2 regions of the Streptomyces panacea genome follow, and region 2 is predicted to be linked to the other one. Evidence: riboswitches for the same ligand, from Rfam matches in the RefSeq annotation. Region 2 holds a riboswitch; the other holds the start of a gene.

Region 1 (7,306 bases), on a different contig from region 2:
GTGCCCTGTGGGCGCGCGCGGGCCGGGCGCTGTCCACCGCCGAGCAGGAGGAGTATCAGCGGCTGCTGGTCGAGTGGGCCGCGGCGGTCCGGGCCGATGTGGTGGAGGCGGCTTAGGCCGATCGGGGCCCCCGACACTCCCTGGCCGGGTAAATGGAAATGATCTTGGTCCGGATGGCGTAGTGTTGCATTCAACGGCGCGGGGTGGAGCAGCTCGGTAGCTCGCTGGGCTCATAACCCAGAGGTCGCAGGTTCAAATCCTGTCCCCGCTACTGGAAAAAGACGAAGGCCCGGATCCACTGGATCCGGGCCTTCGTCGTGCTCTCGTGATCCCGTGCCCAGCCGCGTCCGGGCGCCGGATCACGCTTGACCTTTACGCAACGTCAAGATTTAGCGTTTCGGTCATGGAGTGGTCGATCCAGGACATCGCGAAGAAGGCCGGCACGACGAGCCGCACGCTCAGGCACTACGGCGAGCTGGGGCTGCTGGACCCGAGCCGGGTCGGCGGCAACGGATACCGCTACTACGACCAGGACGCCCTCGTCCGGTTGCAGCGGATCCTGCTGCTGCGTGAACTCGGTCTCGGCCTGCCCGCGATCGCCGAGATCCTCGACGGCCAACAGGACACGGCCGCCGCCCTGCGCACCCATCTCGCGCTGCTCGAACAGGAGCGTGCGCGCGTGGGACGTCTGATCGCGTCGGTGCGGACCACTCTCCACAGGACCGAGAGGGGAGAACAGCTCATGGCCGAGGAAATTCTCGACGGCTTCGATCACACCCGCTACGAGCGCGAGGTGACCGAGCGGTGGGGCCGGGACGCGTACGCGAAGGCGGACCGCTGGTGGCGCTCGCTGAACGAGAGCGAGCGCCGGGAGTTCATGGACCTGCACGAGAACATCGCCCGCGACTGGGGCCGGGCCAGGAAGGACGGTCTCGCCGCCGACAGCGACGAGGCGCAGGCCATCGCCGCCCGGCACTGCGACTGGCTGTCGAGCACCACGAGCCCTTCCAGGTCGTATGTCATCGGAGTCGGCGCGATGTACGTCGACGACCCGCGCTTCGGCCGTAACTACGACAAGTACGCGGAAGGCGCGGCCGTCCTCGTACGGGACGCGATGAAGGTGTACGCCGAGCGCCACCTCACCGACTGACGGCCCGCCCCCGGGCTGACTTCCCGGCCGGGCTCCGGTCACCGCACCGGCCCACCGGTAGCCCAGTCGGTCGACGGCGGGTAGCCCCCCGGCGCGTAAGGGGCCAGCCTGGGAAGGGCGCGGCACCGTCCGCAGCCGTCGACGGACCGGGCAGGAGACACAGGTGGGGCAGAGAGACAGCGGAGACGACGGGACGGCGGGCGGCGGCGGGAGCGACGGCCGCCGTCCCGCCGACGGGGCTGTCCGCCGTCCCGGCCTGTCCACCAGGCTCCGCGGCCTCGGCGACAACGCCCGGCGCGGGATCCGGCGCGGCGTCCGCCGCGGCTTCCGGCGCGCCGACCCCGACTCCCGCTCCGGCTGGACGGGCGCCAACCCGGCCGACTCCCACGCCCCGAGTTCGATCCCGCCGAGCTTCGACCCGGACGACCCCACCTGGGAGGGCTTTCCCTCCGCCGACCGGCACCCCCCGGGTTTCGGTCCCGGCGATCCCCGTCCCGCCAGACGGGGGCGCGGCCGGCACGCCGCCCGGTCGGCGCATCCGGTCGTGGCGATCCTGCCCTTCCTGATCCTCGTGGCGGGGATCATCATGGATCAGGCGACCCCGACCGCGATCACCGCTTCCCCGCTCTTCGCGGCGGCGCCGCTGGTCGCGGCCCCGTTCTTCTCGTTCGCGCGCACGCTCGTCATCGGCCTCCTGTCCCTGGCCGCCGTGCTCGGACTGCACTTCTTCAACGACACGGTCGACGAGGTCGCGACGATCACCGAATCGCTGACCGTCTTCACCGTCTCCGTCCTCGCGCTGGCCATCAACGGTGTCGTACGCCGGAGCGGTGAGCGCCTGGCGTCGGCGCGCGTCATCGCCGAGGCCGCCCAGCGGGCCGTCCTGCCGACGCCCGCCTCCCGGATCGGCGGGCTGCACATCGCCGCGCGCTACGAGGCCGCGGAGGAGGGGGCGTTCATCGGCGGCGACCTGTTCGCCGTCCAGGACACGGAGTACGGGGTACGGCTGGTTGTCGGCGACGTACGCGGCAAGGGCATGGCCGCCGTCGAGACCGTGGCCGTCGTCATCGGCGCCTTCCGCGAGGCCGCCGAGCAGGAGCGGTCGCTCGAAGGGGTCGCGCAGCGGCTGGAGCGGGCGCTGGCGCGCGAGGGCACGCGGCGCGACGGGATCGATCTGTTCGAGGGTTTCACCACCGCCGTACTCGCCGAGATCCCGCACGCCGAGGGCATGGTGCGCGTGGTCAACCGGGGGCACCCGGAGCCGCTGCTGCTCGCGGACGACGGCGGACTGACCGTGCTGGCCCCCGCCGATCCGGCGCTGCCGCTCGGGATGGGCGAGCTGGGTTCCTGGCCGGACCGCGCGGACGAGATCCCGTACCGGGCCGGGGCGACGCTGCTCCTCTACACGGACGGGCTCACCGAGGCGCGCAACACGGCGGGCGTCTTCTACAACCCGCGCGAACGGCTCGCGGGACGGATCTTCCCCGGCCCCGACGAGATGCTCGACGCGATCGTCGGGGACGTACGGCTGCACACCGGCGGCGGCAGTACGGACGACATGGCGCTGCTGGCCGTCAGCAGGCCCACCGAGCGGCAGCCGGAGCGGCGCCGGACGATGCCCGTCGTGCCGTGACGGCGTCGCTTCCCGTATCTCCTCCGTCTCTTCGCGATCCCTTCGCCGTGTGTCGTCATCTCGCCCGGCACGCTGCGTAGTTGGGGCGCACCACTCCGCATAATATTTGACGCACCGTCAGTTCGAGTGTGTGATCGCACACGGTCGGAGGGGCGATCGACTCGCCCGATTCCACCCGCTTGTGTCCCGGTTGGTCCGGGCCGGGCCCGCTAACGATCACCCGGAACAGCTTGGAATAAGCCCCGGTCGTCTATTAACGTTCGATAACGCAGCGCGGTTGTCCCAGCCGTCGAAAGAGACGGCACCGTGCGCACGCGCCGAATTCCGCAAGGAAACCGGGGAACCACCAATTGGGGTGAATCGGGCGTCTCTTGCTGCCTCGTGCGGCCAAGAACGCTCGTAGGAGACCTTCCTGCTCCGAACCCGTCAGCTAACCCGGTAGGCGAGAAGGAAGGAAAGGAGAGCGCCCCAGTGGCGTCCAACAGGCCTGCCCCCGAAGCCTCAGCCCCGGTCCATTTCGGTCCCGGGAGCCGGTTCGCCGGTACCGATCGCGCCGACGACGAGGCGACCAGGGACTGGGAGGAGTGGAATCCCACCGCGGACTCCATCCGTCCCGTACGCGGCAAGCACCGTGTCGCCAAGCAGCGCAACGCTCTCGCCCGCAGCTCCACGGTCCTCGGAGTGGGCGTCATCGCGGCGGTCGGCGCGGGAGGCATCGCCTCCGCGCAGGACAAGCCCGCGGTCTCGATATCACTTCCCGACGCGCTCTCGGACAGTTTCCCCGACGCCAAGTCTCTTCCCGGTGTCGGGTCTTTCATGTCCGACGGCGACAAGAAGAGCGACGAGACCCCCTCCCCGCTCACCACCGCGGGCCTCACCGCCGCGGACGCCCAGCAGGGCACCACCGACTCCGGCGAGGCGCTGCGCGCCCGCATCCTCCAGCAGGCGGAGCAGCAGCAGGCCGAGGCCGACGCCGCCCAGAAGGCGAGCGCCGAGACGGCCGCCGCCGAGACGGCCGCGGCCGAGGCGAAGAAGCAGCAGACCGAGGCCGAGGCGAAGGCCGCCGAGGAGAAGCGCAAGGCGAGGGAAGCGGCCGAGCGCAAGGCCGAGAAGGAGCGCCTGGAGAAGCTGGCCGCCAGCTTCTCGCTCCCCACCTCCTCGTACACGCTCACCTCCACCTACGGCCAGACCGGCTCCATGTGGTCCTCCGGCCAGCACACCGGCCTGGACTTCGCCGCCCCCACGGGCACGCCCGCCAAGGCCGTCCACAGCGCGACCGTCAAGTCGGCCGGCTGGTCGGGGTCGTACGGCTACCGCGTGGTGCTGGAGCTCGGCGACGGTACGGAGATCTGGTACGCCCACCTGTCCTCGATGACCGTCAGCGCCGGCCAGAAGGTCAACACCGGCGAGACGGTCGGACGCGTGGGAGCCACCGGCAACGTCACCGGCCCGCACCTGCACCTTGAGGTGCACACCGCGGGCGGCAGCGGGATCGACCCGCTGAGCTGGCTCCGCAGCAAGGGACTCACGCCCTAAGTGCCCTAAGCGCCCTGGGTGTTCTAGTTCCGATACGGGTTGTAGCCGCCGTAGTCGATGTACGGCGGCGGAGTCCACACCCGCCCCGTCGCCCGCGCCGCGTAAGCCAGCGCGGGCGACGCCATTTCCCGGCGCTGCCACATGTGGTGCAGCAGTTCCTGCTCGCGCTCGGCGAAGTCCCGGCCCGCGTCGCCGCGCCCCGCCCGGTGGCGCAGGAACGCGAGGGCGGTCGCGAACGCCTGGTACTCGCCGACCGTACGGGCCGCCGACGGCCCGTACGTACGGCCCGCCACATCGCGCGCCATCGAGCGCGCCCGCATCGAGGACAGCGCCAGCGGCTCGGTCTCGGCGAGCCAGCCGGCTGCCGCGTACGCCGGCAACTCGGCCGACACCGTGCGCAGTTCACGCTGCCGGCTCCAGATCGCCAGCCAGGTGAGCAGGGCGAAGGCGGGGACCATGAAGGCCGCGTACACCGCGTAGAAGCCGTACGGGCCGAACAGTGACGTGGAGCCGTTCCACAGGGCGTGCACGCCCATGGCCAGCACGAGGCCGAGCACCGGCGCCAGCCGGCGGCTCACCCGCAGGCGGCGGGGGGCGACGGCGGCGATGCCGAAGCCGATGCCCGTCAGGACCGTGAACAGCGGATGCGCGAACGGCGACATCACGACCCGTACGAAGAAGGTCGCCGCGGTCACGGACGCGAGGCCCGAGTTGCCGATCTGCTGGTCCTCGCCGAAGGCGTTGCCGAGATAGAGGATGTTCTCGGTGAAGGCGAAGCCGGTCGCGGTGAAGCCGGCGACGACGACTCCGTCGACGAGACCGGTGAACGACTTCCGGCGGAAGAGGAAGATCAGCAGGATCGCGGCGGCCTTCGCGCTCTCCTCGACGATCGGCGCCACCACCGTGGCCCCCAGGGACTCCGCGCCGGTGGGGTCGGCGGTGGCGGTGGCTATCCACTGGGTCGCGAAGGAGTTCGCGGTGATCGCCACGAGGGCGGCGGCGCAGGCACCCCAGGCGAAGGCGAAGATCAGATTCCGCCAGGGCCCCGGCTCGACCCGGTCCAGCCAGCGGAAGGCCGCCATCAGCAGCGGCACGGGCAGGGTCGCCAGACCGAGACCGACGAGGAAGCCCCGCGTGCCGGTCTGTTCCCGGACGAGCGCGAGGATCAGCAGGCCGCAGATGGCGAGCAGGATGATCACCGCGCCCGCGCGCACGGCCGGGTGCCGCCAGAACGAGCGGTAGGGCCGGTAGCGCCAGCGGGAGCGCTCCGGCACGGCGGCCCACATGTCACCGGCCCGCTCCTGCTGCTCGAACGCGGGGATCGCCGGGTGCGGGAGCGGGTGCGGGGGCGGAGGGGCGTGCGGCGGCGGTCGGGACGGTTCGGACACCTCCTGACCCTAACGAGCGCCACCGACACCCCGCGACGGTGCCCGGTCCGTCCCGGCCGGCGTGCTACCCGGCCGGAGCGCCGTCCTGCTCGGCCGGAACGTCGTGCACCTCGGCCGGAGCGCCGTCCACCTCGGCCGGAACCCCGTCCGCGACGCGGCGGAAGACCAGGTCGCGTACGGCATGCCCCTTGTCGATGCCCTGGCCCTCGAACCGGGTGAGCGGCCGGAAGTCGGGCCGCGGCGCGAAACCGTCGTCCGGGGCGGTGTTCTCGAAGGCGGGGTGCGCGGTCAGTACGTCGAGCATCTGCTCGGCGTACGGCTCCCAGTCCGTCGCGCAGTGCAGTACGGCACCGGGCTTCAGCCGGGGCGCGGCCAGGTCGAGGAACTCGGGCTGGATCAGCCGCCGTTTGTGGTGGCGCGTCTTGGGCCACGGGTCGGGGAAGTAGACGCGTATCCCGTCCAGCGAACCGGGCGCCAGCATCTCCCGCAGCAGGATGATCGCGTCGCCGTTGGCCACCCGGATGTTGGACAGTCCGTCGCCCTCGGCGAGACGCAGGAGGTTGCCCTGCCCCGGTGTGTGGACGTCGGCGGCGAGGATCCCGGTGCCCGGATCGTCGGCGGCCATCCGCGCGGTCGCCTCGCCCATGCCGAAGCCGATCTCCAGGACGACCGGCAGCCCGCCGAAGAGCGCGTCGAGATCGAGCACCCGCTGTCCGTCGATGTCCAGGCCCCAGGACGGCCACAGCCGCCGCAGGACATCGGCCTGGCCGGTCGTCACGCGGCTGCGGCGCGGCTGGAAGCTGCGGATACGGCGGTCGAAGTGCGATCCGGCGGGGTCGGCGGCCGGCCCCGAGCCCCCGGGGAACATCCGGGACCAGGGGTGGGCGTCGTCGGCGCGCGCGCCGTCACCGTCGCGGTCGCTGTTCACGTTCATCTGGGTCATCTGGGTCTCGGACACGTCTTCTCGGCACGATTTCTCAGGCACGACGTCTACCGCCGGCTCGGACAGGATTCTCTCGATTCTACGGACCCGCCGGACCCGCCCCGGGTGCCCCGCGGCCCTACGCCCCGTCCGCGTCCCTCAGCATCGTCAGCGCCCGCCTCGCCACCTCGCGGCCGATCGGGAGAGCCGCCGTCGCCGCCGGTGACGGGGCGTTGAGCACATGCACCGTGCGCGGTGACTCCTGGATCAGGAAGTCGTCGGCCAGCGTGCCGTCCCGCAGCACCGCCTGGGCGCGCACCCCGGCCGTCGCGGGGCGCAGGTCCGCGTCCGTCACGGCGGGCAGCAGCCGGCGTACGGCGGTGGCGAAGGCGCGCTTGGACAGTGAGCGGCGCAGCTCGCCCGCCCCGTAGCGCCAGTGTCTGCGCGCTATCCGCCAGGAGCCGGGCCAGCCGAGGGTGCCCGCCAGCTCACGGGGGCGCACGGCGGACCAGGAGTAGCCCTCCCTGGCCAGCGCGGGCACCGCGTTGGGGCCGACATGGACGCCGCCGTGGACGCCGCGCGTCAGATGTACCCCGAGGAACGGAAAGGCCGGATCCGGTACCGGATAGACGAGTCCGCGGACGAGACCGGGCCGGGCCAGTTCGAAGTACTCGCCG
Region 2 (7,306 bases):
GGGCGTGACCGGTATCGGCCACCTCGCACTGCCGGTGCACCCGGCCGTCGCCGCCGGAATCCGGTACGTCCTGGAGCACGACGGGACGGCGGAGCTCTCGGAGGCGGAGCTGGCGGAAGCGGCCGAATGGGCAGGAAGCGGTATGGAACGCACCGAGGACCGGGCCGACGGGGCGATATCGGTGGCATGAGGAGTGCGCGAGGGCGAGCCGCGGGCCAAACGTCGGCACCGAAATAGGTTGCGCCCACATCCGATTCGATGTCGGTTCGACACCTCACCGACACCCTAGAAATCGAACGCCCCTCGAACGTAGGGCCAAAGGTGTGCCCGCCGTCCGCCGAAAGACGGCCGAATGCCCCTTTCCAGAGCGCCGGGAAGCCGCCGAAGATTGTCGCCGTCGCATACCGCCGGGTACAGTCGCGGCCACTGCTTTCCCTTCTGGGTCCCACCGTTCGTCAGGGCGGCCCCAGGAGCCTGGTTCTGCTGCCGAGGCGAGAGAGAAGTTGGTGAACGACCAGCACCCCCACGCCGGATACGCCGCCCACGACGGCTACTCCACAGGCAGTTTCGACAGTGACCCGCTCTTCGGCGCGCTTCCGGGCGCGAGCCCGGTGGGCACGGTCACGTACGAGGCGGACCACAGCGGTCAGTACGACTCGACGCAGTGGAACGCGGGTTACGACCCCTACGCGACGCAGGCGCCGCAAGCACCCCAGGTTCAGTACGAGGCGTACGACGCGTACGCGGCGCAGCCTCAGCAGTCCCAGCAACCCGTGCAGTCGTACGACACGACGGGGCAGTGGGACGCCAACGCCTGGAACGAGGCCAACCAGGCCGCCAGTTACGGATATGACGCGACCGGCCCGAACACCCCGGCCGACCAGTGGGCGGCCCCCGTTGCCGACACCGGCGCGTACGACGCCACCGCGTGGAACTCGGGAGAACCGGCCGTCCAGTCGGACGTACCGGACGTACCGTTCCAGGCCGAGGCGCAGGCTCCGTACTACGGCGACACCGCGACGTACGAGTCGGGGGCGTACGAGCCCACCGCCTACGAACCGGCCGCGTACGAGCCCGACGCCGAGCACCAGCACGAAACCGAGCACGAGCGGCCGGAGTTCACGCCGAACGAGTTCGCCCCGACCGAGTTCGCGCAGTCGGAATACGAGCAGCCGGAATACGAGCAGCCGCAGTACGAGCAGCCCGCGTACGAGGCCGAGCACGAGTACGACACGCCCGGCCCGGAGCCTGAACACGTATCGGAATCGGCGCTGGACGCCGAGTGGGAGCATTCCGAACACCCGGACCAGCTCGTCGGGGCCGCGGCCACCGTCACCGCCGCGACCGTCGCCCCCCGCCCGGTCCGCCGGGCGGCCGGAGGCAGCCGCAGCAGGCGCCGTACACCGGCGAAGCGTTCGGCTCTGCTCACCGTCGCCGTCCCCTCCGCCTGTGTGATGGGCGTCGCCGGCATCGCCGCCGCGTCGGTCGGCGGACTCGCCGCCGAGGAGAAGAAGGACGACTCGACCACGCTCACCGCCTCGGACGCGACAGCGGTCAAGCCCGCCGCGGTGAACAACAAGCTCGACACCCAACTCGCCGCTCTCGACGCCGACGCACGAGACTTCGGGGACCGCGCCAGCCGCACCCAGGAGCGCATCGACCTCAAGGAACGTCAGGCGGAGGAGAAGAAGAAGCGCGACGCGCAGGCCGCGGCCCGCGAGGCCGCCCGCCCCAAGTTCGCCATCCCCGTCGCGAATCACGCGCTCAGCGCGTACTACGGCCAGGCCGGCGTCAACTGGATGTCGATGCACACGGGCATCGACTTCCCCGTCTCGTACGGCACGCCGGTGATGGCCGCGACGGACGGCACCGTCCGTACGCAATGGAACGGCGCCTACGGCAACATGGCGATCGTCACCGCCGCCGACGGCACCGAGACCTGGTACTGCCACCTCAGCAGCACGAAGATCCGCTCCGGCTCCGTCAAGGCCGGTGACGAGATCGCGTACTCGGGGAATTCGGGCAACTCCACCGGTCCGCACCTGCACTTCGAGGTACGGCCGGGCGGCGGCTCGGCGATCGACCCGCTGTCCTGGTTCCGCAGCCACGGCCTCAACCTGTCGTAGGCGGGGCGCGATTCCTTACATCACCTGGTAGTGACGGATGCGGCGGGCCGACGGGGCCCGCCGCATGCGTGCTTCTACAGCTTGTCGACGGGCGCGTAGCGCAGTAGCAGCCGCTTCGGCTTGGAGTCCCCGAAGTCGATCGTCGCCTGCGCGTCAGCGCCCGAACCCGTCACCGTGACGACCGTCCCGAGCCCGAACTGGTCGTGCGTGACCCGGTCCCCCACCGCGAGCGAGATGACCGGCTTCTCGGTCGCGCGCCGGGTGGCGAAGCCCGCGGGGCCCGAGCGTGAGCGGGACGCGGACAGCGAGGACGCGATCCCCGACGTCGGTCCGGCCGGGGCGGCCATCGGGCCGGTGCGCTTCCACTGCAGATACTCGCCCGGAATCTCCTCCAGGAAGCGCGACGGCGGATTGTACGAGGGCTGGCCCCACGCACTGCGCATCGAGGACCGGGTGAGGTAGAGCCGCTCGCGGGCGCGCGTGATGCCGACGTACGCCAGCCTGCGCTCCTCCTCCAGCTCCTTGGCCTGGCCGAGCGCGCGCATGTGCGGGAAGACGCCGTCCTCCATGCCCGTCAGGAAGACGACGGGGAACTCCAGCCCCTTCGCCGTGTGCAGCGTCATCAGCGTGATGACACCGGAGCCGTCCTCGTCCTCGTCGGGGATCTGGTCGGAGTCGGCGACGAGCGCGACCCGCTCCAGGAACTCGGCGAGAGTGCCCGACGTGGTCGCGGCGGGCGCGTCCGCGTCGGCGGCCGCCTCGTCGGCGTCGGCCCCGGCCCCCGTGTCCGTGTCCGTGGTCGTGTCCGTGGTCGTACCGGCGCCGGCGGACGCGTCCGTGGCCGCCGTCTGGTCCGCCCCCGCCGCCTGAGCCCTCTCCTGCTCGAACTCCAGCGCCACGGCGGCCAGTTCCTGCAAGTTCTCGATCCGCGTCTCGTCCTGCGGGTCGGTCGACGCCTGCAACTCCGCCAGATACCCGGTCCGTTCCAGCACGGCCTCCAGGACCGTCGCCGGCCCGGCGCCGGACTCGACGACCGTACGCAGCTCCTCCATCAGCGTGTTGAAGCGCTTCACGGCGTTCGACGAGCGGGCCGCCATGCCGTACGCCTCGTCGACCCGGCGCAGCGCCTGCGCGAAGGAGATCTTCTCCCGCGCCGAGAGCGCGTCGATCATCGCCTCGGCGCGGTCGCCGATACCGCGCTTGGGCACGTTCAGAATCCGGCGCAGCGGGACACTGTCCTCCGGATTGGCGAGCACCCGCAGATAGGCCAGCACATCGCGGACCTCCTTGCGCTCGTAGAAGCGCACGCCGCCGACGACCTTGTAGGGCAGGCCGACTCGGATGAAGATCTCTTCGAAGACACGCGACTGCGCGTTCGTCCGGTAGAAGACGGCGACATCGCCCGCCTTGGCCTCCGACGCGTCCGTCATGCGGTCGATCTCGTCGGCGACGAACTGCGCCTCGTCGTGCTCGGTGTCGGCCACGTACCCGGTGATCAGGGCGCCCGCTCCCGCGTTCGTCCAGAGATTCTTGGGGCGCCGGCTCTCGTTGCGCTCGATGACCGCGTTGGCAGCGCTGAGGATCGTCTGCGTGGAGCGGTAATTCTGCTCCAGCAGGATCGTCGTCGCGTTCGGATAGTCCTCCTCGAACTGGAGGATGTTACGGATCGTGGCGCCCCGGAACGCGTAGATGGACTGGTCGGCGTCACCGACGACGCACAGCTCGGCCGGGTCGTGTCCCTCGCCCGAGGGGCCGACCAGCTCGCGCACCAGGGTGTACTGCGCGTGGTTGGTGTCCTGGTACTCGTCCACCAGGACGTGGCGGAAGCGGCGGCGGTAGTGCTCGGCGACCTCACCGAACGCCTGGAGCAGATGGACCGTCGTCATGATGATGTCGTCGAAGTCCAGGGCGTTGGCCTCGCGCAGCCTCGCCTGGTACATCCGGTACGCCTCGGCCAGCGTCTTCTCGAAGGGGTCCGTGGCCTGACCGGCGAAGGTCTCCTCGTCGATCAGCTCGTTCTTCAGATTCGAGATCTTGGCGCTGAACGACTTCGGGGGGTGCCGCTTGGGGTCGAGGTCCAGATCACGGCAGACCAGGGCCATGAGCCGCTTGGAGTCGGCCGCGTCGTAGATCGAGAACGAGGACGTGAAGCCGAGCCGCTTCGACTCGCGGCGCAGGATCCGCACGCAGGCGCTGTGGAACGTCATCACCCACATGGCGTTCGCGCGCGGTCCGACGAGCTGCTCGACGCGCTCCTTCATCTCGCCCGCGGCCTTGTTGGTGAAGGTGATCGCCAGTATTTCGCCCGGGTGCACACTGCGGGTCCCCAGCAGATGCGCGATCCGATGGGTCAGCACCCGGGTCTTGCCCGAGCCGGCGCCGGCCACGATGAGCAGCGGCGATCCGGTGTGCACGACGGCGGCGCGCTGCTCGTCGTTCAGTCCTTCGAGCAGCGCCGCCGGGTCCACCACCGTGCGCGGCGCACCGTCGCGGTGGTACGGATCCCTGGGAGGGGGCACGTCGAACTTCCCTCCGAAGAGATCGTCGGGCACCTGCTCCGGAGCGGTGTCCTCGGGCGGCGGCGGGGGCTCCTCGGCCGAGGGCTGGAGGTCCGCCAGAAAGCTGTCGTCAAAGAGGCTGCTCATCGCTTCCTGAGTCTAGGGTGCCGCACTGACAGCCAACCGCCACATGGCCTCGCGGGGGTCCCCACGACCGTTTATGCGAAAGGTCACGGAAATGTATCGGGCATATCGGCCATCAACCTTCACAGCGGCACCACAGATTGGCTACCGTGCTCGCCGAGGCGGTCCGTACTCCATCGGCGATCAGCGCCAAGCGGGCTGCCTGCGCCGAATCCGGCTTCCCCGAAGGAAGTCCGGAACCGGGGACCCACCATGTTCGACCGGGGTGAATCGGGCCGTACCCCCAGGCCCGTAGGGCAACCTTCCGTTCCGCCCGAACCCGACAGCTAACCCGGTAGGCGGTCCACGGAAGGAGATGCCGACCTTGGCGTCGCATCGCAAATCGCGCACTCGCACCGGAGTGCGCGCGAACACACCGGCCGTCGGTTTCACCACGGCCGCGCTCGCCTCGGTCACGCTGCTCTCGACGCAGAGCGCCACCGCCGCGCCCTCCGAGCCCAACCCCTCGGTGGAAGAGGTGCAGAAGAAGGTCGACGATCTGTACCGGCAGGCCGGTACGGCGACGCAGCAGTACAACAAGGCGAAGGAAGCGACCGACACCCAGCGCAAGTCGGTCGACCGGGTCCTGGACGACGTGGCCAAGAGCGCCGACAAGGTGAACGAGGCACGGCGCGCCCTCGGTACGTACGCGGCGGCGCAGTACCGCGCGGGCGCGGTCGGTCCCACGGCCGCCCTGATGTTCGCCGACAGCCCGGAGTCGTACTTCGAACAGACCCAGCTGATGGACCGACTGACCGACCGCCAGCAGGGGGCCGTCGAGGACTTCCAGAAGGAGCAGCGGTCCGCGGCGAAGAAGCGCGCCACGGCGACGAAGAGCCTGGAGACGCTCACCGAGTCGCAGACCTCGCTCAAGGCGGGCAAGCAGAAGGTCCAGGACAAGCTTGCCGCGGCACGGTCGCTGCTGTCGGAGCTGACGGCCGAGGAGAAGGCGCGGCTCGCCGCGCTGGAGCTGAAGAAGGAGCAGGAGGCGCGCCGCAAGGCCGAGGCGAAGGCCGAGGAGGAGGCCGCGGAGCGCAAGCGCCAGGAGGAGGCGCGGCAGAAGGAGCAGCCGCCCGCCACCGGCGGCGGCACGGGCACGGGTACGGGTACGGGCACCGGCTCGGGGGCCACGGACGGTACGTACGCGGCCAAGGCCGAGAAGGTCCTCGCGTTCGCCCGCGCCCAGATCGGCAAGCCGTACGTGTGGGGCGCCACCGGCCCCAGCTCGTACGACTGCTCGGGGCTGACGGCCGCCGCCTGGAAGGCGGCGGGCGTACAGCTGCCGCGTACGACCTGGGACCAGGTGAAGGTCGGCAAGCGCGTCGCCACGGCGGATCTGCTCCCCGGTGACCTGGTGTTCTTCTACGACGACATCAGCCACGTCGGCATCTACAAGGGCGACGGCAAGATGATCCACGCGCCGAAGCCGGGCGCGAACGTCCGCGAGGAGTCCATCTACTACATGCCGATCTACGGCAGCGTCCGCCCGGCCTGAACACCGGCCTGAACACCGGCCGGGTGCGCGGCCGGGTCCATGGCGCCCTCGCCCCGGCCGGCGCGCCCGACGGTGATCAGGGCGCGGCCGTCGGCGTCGGAGAAGGCGTCCCCCGACGTCCGACGGCATGAGTGCGAGGGCGGTCCGTTCGCGGTCCGCCCGTACCGGCTCACCCGCCGTGAGCGTCCGTGCCGGGGCCGGTGCCGGGGCCGGTGCCGGGGTCTCCGTACCACCACTCGCCGTCCCGCGTGCCGGAGTCGTCGGAGTGATCAAGTCCGGTCCGAAACAGGCGGAGTGGCCGCGCGCCCGGCGGCCACAATCCGTCGTGGAACTATCGGGTCCGGGCAATAGCGGCCATGCCGACGCGCTTCCGTGACCGCCGCGCCTAGCGTCCTCCACGACAGAGATCCCGTACGGAACCGCGCCTCCTCGCGAGAGCCGGACCGAAGAAGGATGTGGACGCCCTCGTGGCAGCGCACCGCCGACCCCGATTCAAGCACCGGCCGTTCAGCGGCCCGTACGTCCGTACGGCGGCCACTCTCGCCCTCGCGGGCGCCGCGACGGCCGCCGGTCTCGAAGGACCCGCGCACGCCGACTCCCAGCTCACCACGGCCCAGGTGAAGGCGAAGGTCGACAAGCTCTACCACGAGGCGGAGGCCGCCACCGAGAAGTACAACGGCGCCAAGGAGAGGGCCGCCGGCGCGAGCGCCTCGCTCGACAAGCTGCGCGACGAGGCCGCCCGGCGGACGGAACGGCTCAACGTCTCGCGCAACGCCCTCGGCTCGATCGCCACCGCCCAGTACCGCGCGGGCGGCCTCGACCCCGCCGTACAGCTCGCCCTCAGCTCCGACCCCGAGGAGTACCTGCGCGGGGCGGCCCTCGCCGAGCGGGCCGGCTTCCAGCAGGCGCAGGCCGTCAACAGGATGCGCGCACAGCTCGGCGAACTCGGCCGCTTACGTACGAAGGCCGACGGGAAGCTCGCCGAGCTGAAAAGCCGTCAGGCC

The links. Region 2 has a riboswitch for cyclic di-AMP ahead of P3L51_RS31665 (C40 family peptidase). Riboswitches for the same ligand answer to the same signal wherever they lie in the genome.
Region 1: another riboswitch for cyclic di-AMP. It lies ahead of P3L51_RS21490 (M23 family metallopeptidase); the one in region 2 lies ahead of P3L51_RS31665 (C40 family peptidase).

What each region holds. Positions count from the first base shown of each region.
Region 1 is NZ_JARJHW010000092.1:14,568-21,873, reverse strand. It holds gene P3L51_RS21510 (hypothetical protein) at 1-116, shown strand, start outside; tRNA gene P3L51_RS21505 (tRNA-Met) at 198-271, shown strand; gene P3L51_RS21500 (MerR family transcriptional regulator) at 404-1,150, shown strand; gene P3L51_RS21495 (PP2C family protein-serine/threonine phosphatase) at 1,695-2,783, shown strand; cyclic di-AMP (ydaO/yuaA leader) riboswitch at 3,089-3,243, shown strand; gene P3L51_RS21490 (M23 family metallopeptidase) at 3,255-4,319, shown strand; gene P3L51_RS21485 (PrsW family intramembrane metalloprotease) at 4,343-5,707, opposite strand; gene trmB (tRNA (guanosine(46)-N7)-methyltransferase TrmB) at 5,772-6,575, opposite strand; gene lhgO (L-2-hydroxyglutarate oxidase) at 6,769-7,306, opposite strand, start outside.
Region 2 is NZ_JARJHW010000214.1:4,184-11,489, forward strand. It holds gene P3L51_RS31650 (esterase/lipase family protein) at 1-190, shown strand, start outside; gene P3L51_RS31655 (M23 family metallopeptidase) at 507-2,126, shown strand; gene P3L51_RS31660 (ATP-dependent DNA helicase) at 2,201-4,771, opposite strand; cyclic di-AMP (ydaO/yuaA leader) riboswitch at 4,964-5,125, shown strand; gene P3L51_RS31665 (C40 family peptidase) at 5,124-6,302, shown strand; partial or broken gene P3L51_RS31670 (C40 family peptidase) at 6,770-7,306, shown strand, end outside.